2 regions of the Clostridium sp. CM042 genome follow, and region 2 is predicted to be linked to the other one. Evidence: riboswitches for the same ligand, from Rfam matches in the RefSeq annotation. Region 2 holds a riboswitch; the other holds the start of a gene.

Region 1 (5,573 bases), 1.4 Mb from region 2:
ATAACCTTCCTCTGCAGGTGATCCTATTTCTTCACCGTGAACAAGTTTTAAACCAAGCTTTACCATAGCGGGAAGAGCTTGCCTCATACCAACCGCACTATTTCTAGTCTCAATTATATATGCGTCCTTTTTATATATGTCAGCACCAGGATTTTCAATATACATTGCTGTAAGCACAGGAACATTTAATTTTTCTTTAACTTCTTTTGCAACAGCACCACATGCCATTCCATATCTTCCTGCATTAAAAGCTGGGCCTGCAATTACTAAATCAGGGTTGTAACTTTTTATCATTTCAATTACTTCAGCTTTTGCTTTTTCTAGATTTTCATTGAAATATGAATCTCCACAAATAACAGTAGCAACTATTTCAGCTTCACCTTTGAAAATTTTGTTTAGCCCCATTCCAGGTCCAACGAAACCTTCTCTTACTTCTGGTTTATAATTTGCCTCTTCTTCTCCGCCTATACCAGCATAAAATTGATTTATATAATGAACTACCTTAATCAATTGAGTTTCCCCCTTTTCTCATATTTTTACTTTACCTTTTAAACTGAAAATTAATATTTTGAAAACTCATCTCTTATTGTCTTTACTTCCTTAATTATATCGTCAACGTCTAGAACCATTTCCATCATTCCACACTGCTCATCATAAACCGTTGCATCACATTCATCTTTTATTTCTGGCTCAATCATGTGATAAACCGCAAGGCCAAGTTCAATTCCTGCAAGTGGGCCTGCAAATGTAGGGTCTCCCGCAGCTACTGTTTCAGCTGAAAGTCCTGAAGCTTCTGCTTCTGCTCCACCAAGTATAACTACAATGTTTTCTGCACCATTCTTGTCTGCTAATTCTTTAACTCTTTTTTGGATCTCCAGATCCATAGCACCAGCGGCAGTTCAGACAAAGCATTCTGTGGAAGCAAATATTACTTCTGCTCCTGCAGTTTTTACGCATTCTTCGATTGCTTGGCCTGGTATTCCATCTCTATCACCTATAGCAATTACTTTTTTATCTTTTAACATTTATATCATCCTTTCTATAAAAAAATTAGTATCCTCTTGTACTTAAAGTATTATATCCAACTTCGCTTGTTGCTCCAGTAATTACCTGGATTTCAGCTTCAATTGAGCCGTCTTCTCTCAAACTTCCAAAATGTCCTCCAGCAATAACATTTGCATTTTCTGGATGACCGATAATTTTCTTCATTGTGGGAAGTACAATAACTTCATTTGCATTTCCAGCAGTTACTACTGCATCGCCCTTAGGAGTTGAATCTGCAAGTGATTGTGAAGCTCCATCTTGACCAGCATATTCATCGGTTATTAGTACTGTTTTAATTCCTAGTGCTGAAATCTTGTTACAATTCATAACTAAATCTGCATCTGGATTACCAAACCCCTCTTCAGAAATTATTACTGCATCTGCACCTAAATACTCAACTAATTTTGCAGTATAGCTTGAAGATCTTTCTTTATCTGCAAGGTATACAGTTTCGTTAGTCAATACACATCCAAGGAAATTGTAGTCAATACCATGTCTCTCATACAAATCCTCAATTACAGGATGATTCATATGAACATATGATGGGTTCTTATCACAAGCTGAAACACAGTTTCCTGAAACAATAGCACCATCAAATATTTCCGTTGGGTATATGAATGTAGGTATTATTTTCTTTGCATCAACTCCATATACATAGGTGTCATGAAGAAGTCCCTGACTTTGAAGCATATACACATATATTACTTTAGGAAGATCAGGATACTGTTTTACCTGTTCTAAAAGAGGAAGTGTTTCGAAAGTCTTAATTTCATCAGCCTCAAGTTCTCTTGCACATTCACCAAGATATGTTGCAGCCTTAAATCCAACCATTCTAACAGCTTCTTCGTGATCATGTGGAAGTACGCTTTTCTTTGTTTCACATGTTATTACAACATTGTTTAATTTTGAAAATGGTGTATACTTAGCACCAATTCCACTCATGTCAATGATTCCCTCCTGGAACCCAACAATATTTCCGGTAGTTACAACAGCTGCACCTTTCAAAACATTTGTTCTTCCATTTCCAACTGTATCAACCTTGCTTATAAATCCTGGAAATATTCCACCGCTACCTGATACCTTTACTCTTGGCTCAATAACGTCTTTAACTGGAATTATCCTTGTCTCATCTCCTGGTCTTGCAATTTCAATGCTAATACTTTCAATTCTTTCATCTCCGCCTATATGTGCAAGCAGTTCTTCTTTATTTACAAAAAGAACTCCCTTTTCAACCTTTGTGCTAGTGCCAAATTGAACATCATTAATTTTAATTTCACCAAGTTCTAAACGCAAAGTTTCCACCTCCAAAATAGTTTAGTCATTTATTACAATGTTTCATAAACGCTTTTAATAAAATCCTCTACATCATCAATTGTTTCGATATTTTCAGGGGTAATAGTGCTTATTTTCTCGTTATTTTTATAAATTATCATCGTTGGGAGTCCAAGTACTCTTTGAGATATAGCGAGTCTTCTAGAACCACCGATATTAAGGCTTGCAAATTTGATTTTATCGCTATATTTGCTTTCTAGTTCGTGTACTCCAGGCATAAGTTCCTTACATACTTCACATTTGTCACCCCAGAAATCAACAAATACTGCTTTTTCAGAATAAGTTACTACTTCATCATCAAAATTTTCCTTTGTCAAACTAATCATTTTAAATTCCCCCTAATTTTATTTATTTGCTATATATACTTCTGCAGAAGTTGCCGCTATTGCGCCATCAGCAGCTGCAGTTATAACCTGTCTCAAATTCTTGACCCTAATATCTCCAGCTGCGAAAACGCCTGGAATGTTGGTTGCCATGTCATCATTCGTCATTACATAATCATTATCATCCATATTGACTCTACCTTTAAAAATTTCTGAAATAGGACTGTACCCGACAAATACAAAACACCCATCAACCTTCACTGTTTGAACTTCATTAGTTTTAACATTTCTAACCTTAAGGCCTTCAAGTATTTCATCGCCTTCCGCCTCATCTATAACTGAATCGTATATAAATTTGATTTTTGGATTAGCAAAAGCTTTTTCTTGAATTGATTTACAAGCTCTTAATTCATCTCTTCTATGAATTACTGTTACACTATCTGCAAACTTTGTGAGATAAATTGCTTCAGTTATAGCGGAATCTCCACCGCCATTTACGGCTACATCGAGCTCCGTGAAGAAATCAGCATCACAGGTAGCACAATATGAAATTCCCTTGCCGCGTAGCTCATTTTCATTTTTAAAACCTGCTAATCTGGGATAAGCACCTGTTGCAATTATAATAGTTTTAGCCTTATATGTTTCTTTTTTGCATTTAACAGTTTTTATTTCACCTTCAAGTAAAACATTTTCTACAGTATCTTTTGCAAACTTTGTACCAAATTCCTCAGCTTGAGTTCTCATTCTTTTAATCAATTTTGGACCAGTGCACTCTTCAATTGAGCCAGGATAATTTGCAAGTTCATCTGTTATTGCGGCCTGTCCTCCAAATTTTCCTCGTTCAATTATTAGAGAATCAAGTCTTGACCTTGACGCATAAAGTCCTGCCGATAACCCCGCTGGGCCACCCCCTATAATTATAGTGTCATAAATATGTTCCATTTTTAAACCCCCTAGTATATTACATTTGTTTTCAATTTAGACCATGACTTATAATATCGTAATCTATTAACATGAAATCATTTCGCACCGCATCTGACCATGCTGGTGTTCCCCTATCTTTAATGAATTTTTCAGTTGTGTGTATCGATTCTTCAATAAAATTAACTGACTGTAAATCTATTACTTCTTTTTTTGATTTTGTTATTATTACAGTTTTGTAGGGCGTTTCATTTGGCTTTATGCTGCTTGAAAGCGGATGCGTGAGCAAAATGTGTCCCTTATGAACATGGTTTCTTACAGTTTTTAGTACATTCATTATTCCAGTAAAAAATTCGACTTCATATTTTTCGCCAAATTCATCAAGGCATCTTGGGTTATTAGTTACAATCAATATTTCTTCTATCAATTAGTCCCTCCTTCCAAATACATTAATTCAAGTTTTTTCCACTTTTAAATAAAAAAGGACAGAGATAAAGCTCATTTAAGCTTTATCTCTGTCCTTTTTACCTGAGAGATTTACTCCTTCGGTGCAATTGCTTTCCAGAGTTATATCAATCTTCGGTCCTTTTGCCTGAGATATTCATATTACAGCGCATGTAATACTTGCCCCTTCGGCTATCCATTTAAGGATGTTATATTAAATAACTAAGCTTAAGCTTAATCTCCCGAAAACATCATCTATCAATATTCAAAAGTACTACAACTCTATTATAATCTACTTTTTAACAATGTAAAGGGTTAAAATTGAAATACTATCTATAAATTGAAATAATATACACTTTTAAAAGAAAATTTATTGAAAAACTTATAACATCTCTATAAATGCTGCCATTCTTGTATTAATTTGACCTATATCTGTTTGAGAATAATCCGTTTCGATACTCATATATGGGATATTTTTCTTATTGAAAATTCTCTTTAATCTAAGAGTTTCTACATTATAGGTATGACAAGCTTGAAGTATTACATCGACTACTCCATCAGCTTTATATTCTTTACATAACTTTTCTAATAAATCTATTCTGTTATCATTTGGTGTCATACAAGAGCATCCAATATTTAAATATTTTTCTGTTAAAGCATAAAGAGGCTCCTTGTTTTCATCAACCAAAGTCTCTGTTGTTTTAGCTCCACCACAGTTTTCATAACATACCACTACTCCACCATTCTCTTCTATGGCCTTAATTATTTTTTCAGTTCCTTGTCCTAGAGGACATCCTGTAATAAGTATTCTCTTTGCATCACTCGAAACTTCTCTTTCCCCACTATTATACCTATCTAGCGCCTCACTTGTTACGCTTTCAAGATCTTTTATCAATACTTCTTTATCCAATTTAAATCCTGCCCCAGATAGAACCTTATGCATTTCATAGCCTGTAATTGCTGGTGGCTCTAGCTGTCCTAGCTCATAAAACTTTCTTAGAGCTACTCTTTCCCTATTTTTAAGCTTAATAGCTATTTTAAGCTTTTCATCTGTAATTTCAACACCATAAAAATTTTCTAGACACTTCTTAAGCTTTACTAATTCATTGCTCCATAGTTTATAAGAATCCTCATCATTACAGTTTTGAGGAAGCTGCATAATATGAGTCTTCTTAATATCTGCTAAATATTCATACATCTTCTTTTTCCCATCACAGGTAGTCTCTCCAACAATCATATCGGAAAAATAAAAAAAAGGACATTTATCTGTAATTGCAAAGCCATAAGATGCTTTAATTAATGGGCATAGATTTCTTGGTAAATCCCTTTCGGCATCAGCTATAGGTTCCTCTGTCATACTGCATAATGAAACTGCAATAGCATCCGCAGCCATTATTATTTCTGTTGGTGTGAAAGTACAAAACACCCCCACAACCTTCTTGCCTTCATCTTTTAAGTTCTTGATGCTTAAAAAAGCATTTCTTCTTGCTTCACTAAAATCTTCAAATT
Region 2 (5,573 bases):
ATCTGCGAGTTCCCCTATAGCTACGGATACTCCGCCTGCACCAAAATCATTACATCTTTTTATAAGCGATGTAACCTTTGGATTTCTAAATAGTCTTTGAATCTTTCTTTCTGTAGGTGCATTACCTTTTTGAACTTCTGCGCCTGAAGTTAATAGTGAGCTCTCGCTATGTTGCTTGGATGCCCCCGTAGCTCCTCCACATCCATCACGTCCTGTTTTCCCACCAAGAAGTATAACAACATCAGACGCCATTGGTTTTTCCCGTGCTACGTTCTTATAAGGCACCGCTCCAATAACTGCCCCTACTTCCATTCTTTTAGCCACAAAGCCTTCATCATAAACTTCAGAAACGAGTCCTGTAGCAAGTCCTATCTGATTTCCATAAGAACTAAATCCATGAGCAGCTTCAAGGGTTATTTTTCTTTGAGGAAGTTTACCTTTTATGGTATCTGAAATTTTCGCCCTTGGATCACCGCAGCCAGTAACACGCATTGCCTGATACACATAACTTCTACCTGATAATGGATCTCTTATTGATCCACCAAGGCAAGTAGCTGCACCACCAAAAGGTTCTATCTCAGTAGGGTGGTTGTGTGTTTCATTTTTAAACATTACTAGCCACTTTTCCTTCTCTCCTTCAATGTCTGCTTCCACAATTATACTGCAGGCGTTTATTTCATCTGAAACATCAAGGTCCTTTAATTTCCCTTTCTTCCTTAAATATTTCATGGAAATAACAGCCATATCCATAAGTGTTACGTCCCTATTTGATTTATCATAAACAAATTCTCTAGCATCTAAATATTCGGCGTAAGCCATCTTGATTGGTTTAGAATATTTGCCTTCTTCTATGTAGACGTCCTCAATAACTGTATTAAAAGTTGTATGTCTGCAGTGATCAGACCAATATGTATCTATAACTTTTATCTCCGTTATAGAAGGGTCTCTCTTTTCAGTTTCACTAAAATAATCTCTACAATATTTTAAATCTTCAAAACTCATAGCAAGCCCATTACTTTTTAAGAACTCAGTTAACTCCATGTCATTCATATTAATAAAAGTTTCTACTATTTTTACCTGCTCTGGCTCATTAAATCTTTGCTGTAAATCCTTTTGTTTATCAAACTCTGTTTCTCTAGAGTCTACAGTATTTATGCAATATCTCTTAATCTTATCTAATTCTATTTTAGTAATATTTCCCTTTAATACAATAATTCTTGCAGTTTTAACTATATGTTTATCCTCTTGTGTTAAAATTTGTATACATTGAGCAGCTGAATCTGCCCTCTGATCATATTGCCCTGGTAAAAATTCAATAGCAAATACAGTATCGTACTTTTGAATCTCTAACTCTTCATCATAAACCTGATCTACTGTAGGTTCAGAAAATATTGTATTCCTTGACATGAGGTACTGCTCCTTGGTTATTCCCATAACATCATATCTATTAACTAATCTAATCCCATCCAAGTTCGATATACCTAAATTTATTTTTATATCTCTTAATATTTTTTCACCTTCAACATTATAGTTCGCTTTTTTCTCTACATATAACCTATATATCTTATTTTTCATGATTAATACCTCCAAAATTTAGATTTATACGAATATTAAGCAATCATTTTATATTATAATTCGTTATAATCATATTATAATATACTTCATCCAATTATAAAAGCATATTTTAGAATAAAGCGGTTTTTAATTTTTCTATAATATTATTGAAGCACCGCAGGTGATGATTTAATACTAATACAAAAACAGGATGGCATAACTATGCCATCCTGTTTTATTCTAAAAAGTAAATTATAAAATTTAGTTTTTATTTTCAAAATCATCTTCGTAATTTTTCAAAGTCTTTTTAACTAACGCTCCTAGTCCTAATAATGCAATTAAATTTGGGATAACCATTAATCCATTAAAAGTATCTGCAAGTTCCCAAACTAGGTCAACCTTTAGAGCGGCACCCAATACTATAAATACAAGAACTAAGCATCTATATAGGGTTAATGCTTTTTTGCCAAATAAGTATTTAACATTGGCCTCTCCAAAAAAATACCACGCTACTATGGTAGAAAAAGCAAAGAAGAATAGTGCTATAGCTATAAATGGACCTCCAAGACTTCCCATACCATTTGAAAAAGCTTTTTGAGTTAAAGCTATACCAGTAGTTTTTCCATCTAATGCTCCTGTAGTTAATATAACAAGTGCAGTTAATGTTAAAATTATAAAGGTATCAATAAATACACATACTATTGCAACTAATCCTTGCTCAGCTGGATGATTAACTTTTGCAACTGCGTGTGCATGTGGTGTCGAACCCATTCCAGCTTCATTAGAGAATAACCCTCTTGCAATGCCGTATCTCATCGCTTCTTTTACCCCAACACCTATTAAACCACCAGTAGCAGCTTTAGGGTTAAATGCTCCTAAAAATATCATTTTTAATGCTTCTCCTATATTAGCAAAATTTATTAGAATGATTATTACACTACCTAATATATAAAATACAGCCATAACTGGAACTACTTTTTCAGTAAATGCTGCAATTCTACCTACTCCTCCAATAAAAATCATACCAGCTAATGCTGCAACTATAACGCCAATGATTATACGAATATTGGTGTTTGAACTTATTGCTGCACTTATTGAGTTAGATTGTACCATATTTCCTATAAATCCTAAGGCAATTATTATAGTTACTGAAAAAAATGCTGCCAACTTTTTGCTCCCAAGGCCTTTACTAATATAATAAGCAGGTCCTCCTGTCACCTCACCATCAACTGTCTGTTTATACTTTTGGCCAAGCACTGCTTCTGCAAAAATAGTTGCCATGCCAAAGAAAGCACTTAGCCACATCCAGAATATGGCACCCGGTCCTCCTGATGCTATAGCAGTTGCGGCTCCTGCTAAATTTCCCGTTCCTACTTGAGCAGCTATTGAAGTTGTCATGGCTTGAAAAGATGACATCCCATCTTTTCCTGCTTTATTTCCGAATTTAACTCCTCCAAAAGTTTTTTTAAATGCATCTTTAAATCTTCTAACTTGAACAAATTTTAAAGTTATTGTAAAATAAATTCCAGTACCACATAACAAAAATATTAATACATACCCCCACAAAACGCCGTTAATACCTTTAATAATTGATAAAAAATTCATAAATACACACTCCTTCTAGTTATTAAAATTTTTTTAGATAAAAAATTTCTTGTGTAAAGAATATATTTATACCAATTAATACTCTGTAAGACGATTATTTTTTAAAGCACGCAAAAAATAGAGATCAAAATGAAATGACCTCTTGAAAATAACCCTGTCCTTTTACCTGAGAGTTTCACTAATGCACTATTTAATTGCATACAAATAATATGTAATTAAATAATGTTTAGCTTTCTCCTTCGGTGCTTGTATAAGTCTCTCCAGAGGTTCGTCCAATATCAGTACTTCTCCAAAAATGGATACCTGAAAGTTTAACTTCTTCGGTGGATGTTATACATCTCTCTCCAAATATCTTCATCCGAAATTATTAATTTGTAATACTTCGCATGACTATACCATATTTTTCATTTTTAATCAATTATTTTTTTAATTACTATCATATTTATACTTTTCTACACAAAAAAAACACTCACTATAAAGTGAGTGTTTTTTGGTACGACTAAGCCTATAAGCCGAGTCCTGTATTAGACAATCATCTATCTAGGCCTATTGTTACCAATAGGCTCAAGCGATACACCCGAGAACGAGACGGGCAGCCTCATAATGTTCTCCTATTCGATCTTGCTCCAGGTGGGGTTTACATAGCCGCAAAGTCGCCATTGCGCTGGTGAGCTCTTACCTCGCCTTTCCATCCTTGCTAGTACATTCTAAAAGTTTAGAATGCCTTTAGCGGTATATCTCTGTTGCACTTTCCTTAAAGTCACCTTCACTGGGTGTTATCCAGCACCCTGCCCTATGGAGCTCGGACTTTCCTCTCCTAATTATCGCACGCGATACTTAGCAGCGATTGTCTGGCTTACTCGCAAAATCAATGATATCATACTATTAAAATAAAAGCAAATAGTATTTTATTATTACTTAATTTTATATGGATCATGTGTATTTTTAGAAATTATAACCTCATTGTCATATCCATTTTCTATCAATTGTTTTTTGAATTTTTCTGCAAACATTATGAGCGGTGTCCATTCAGTTGCAAAATGCCCAGCATCAATTAGCGCTATGTTTTCTTCTAATAAATCACTAACATGATGGTATTTAGTATCTCCTGTGATAATGCAATCTGCACCCAATTTTATGCTCTCATCAAAAAAGTCTTCTCCACTTCCATTTATAATTGCAATAGTTTTTACTAATTTATTATTGTCGCCCACATACCTAATATACTCAGCATTTAAAAGTTTTTTAACCTTTTCACATAAGGACATTAATAAAATTGGGGTATCCAGAATCACTAGCCTTCCAATACCATTATCACCATTATTATACCCTGGAATAGTTGAATTCTCTATTACCTTATAATTAGTAAACCCTAAAATTTCTGTGACAATATCATTAAGGCCACCTTTAACTGAATCTAAATTTGTATGACTAGCGTATACACTTATACTATTCACAATTAGCTCAATAATTTTTTTCCCTACTAAAGTGTCTGTGGTAATAGTTTTGGGTTTAACAAAAAGAAGGGGATGATGAGTCAATATAAAATTACACCCCTTATTCTTTGCCTCGCGAATTACGTCCATTGTGCAATCTAATGCAATTAAAATTTTTGTGACCTGCGCATCTTTGTCCCCAACCATTAATCCTACATTATCATAGTCCTCTTTTAGTATATGTGGGGCAACCTGCTGCATAATCTGCTCAATAGTACTTACTTTTAAAAGCATTTTAAAAACTCCTTAAGCCGTATTATAACAAGATAAAGTTGCTCTTTCCTATTTTTCGATAAAATCGTCTCTTCATTTAAAGTATCATATATTTTCGAGTATTTTTGCAACTTATATTCTATAAATTTTTGCATTACTAATTGTTTTTTTTCTAATAATATTTTACTTATCTCGTAATATATTCTGTCTAATTCTACTGGTTTAGTATTATATCTTGCCTTGATAATTTCATAAAATCTACCATCATCATTGCAAATTTCTTCATCAAGGATATCATATCCAGTGATATATAAATATTCCCTCAAAACCTCAGCATTTTGAACTGGTTGAAGTATCATATATTTAAATTGTTTAACAACATCTAATTGGGCTTCTAAGATATCTCTTATTAAATTACCGCCCATTCCTGCAATAATAGCTACCTGAACTTCTCCCTTTTCAACTGTAGATAACCCACTTCCGAGCCTACAACTAATTTGCCCAACCATATTATTATGAATAATATTATTTTTGGCCTTCTCAACAGGTCCCTTATTTATATCAGAGGCAATAGCTTTTTTTATTACACCATTTTTCACTAAATTAATAGGAACATACCCATGATCCGTGCCTACGTCGATAATACTATCACATTCTTCTATCATACTTGCAATCCATTTTAATCTTATACTAAGCTCCATATCT

Evidence for each region. Region 2 has a riboswitch for glycine ahead of ACWJJ7_RS18115 (alanine/glycine:cation symporter family protein). Riboswitches for the same ligand answer to the same signal wherever they lie in the genome.
Region 1: another riboswitch for glycine. It lies ahead of ACWJJ7_RS06660 (GrdX family protein); the one in region 2 lies ahead of ACWJJ7_RS18115 (alanine/glycine:cation symporter family protein).

Annotation. Positions count from the first base shown of each region.
Region 1 covers NZ_CM143646.1:1,396,353-1,401,925, forward strand. The annotation lists gene grdB (glycine reductase complex selenoprotein B) at 1-510, opposite strand, end outside; gene grdA (glycine/sarcosine/betaine reductase complex selenoprotein A) at 561-1,025, opposite strand; gene ACWJJ7_RS06645 (glycine/sarcosine/betaine reductase component B subunit) at 1,051-2,337, opposite strand; gene ACWJJ7_RS06650 (thioredoxin family protein) at 2,370-2,702, opposite strand; gene trxB (thioredoxin-disulfide reductase) at 2,721-3,641, opposite strand; gene ACWJJ7_RS06660 (GrdX family protein) at 3,673-4,047, opposite strand; glycine riboswitch at 4,126-4,195, opposite strand; gene ACWJJ7_RS06665 (double-cubane-cluster-containing anaerobic reductase) at 4,447-5,573, opposite strand, start outside.
Region 2 covers NZ_CM143646.1:3,802,915-3,808,487, reverse strand. The annotation lists gene ACWJJ7_RS18120 (phosphoribosylformylglycinamidine synthase) at 1-1,575, opposite strand, end outside; gene ACWJJ7_RS18115 (alanine/glycine:cation symporter family protein) at 1,816-3,159, opposite strand; glycine riboswitch at 3,312-3,425, opposite strand; glycine riboswitch at 3,429-3,517, opposite strand; RNA gene rnpB (RNase P RNA component class A) at 3,652-4,022, opposite strand; gene ACWJJ7_RS18105 (Nif3-like dinuclear metal center hexameric protein) at 4,074-4,889, opposite strand; gene ACWJJ7_RS18100 (tRNA (adenine(22)-N(1))-methyltransferase) at 4,880-5,569, opposite strand.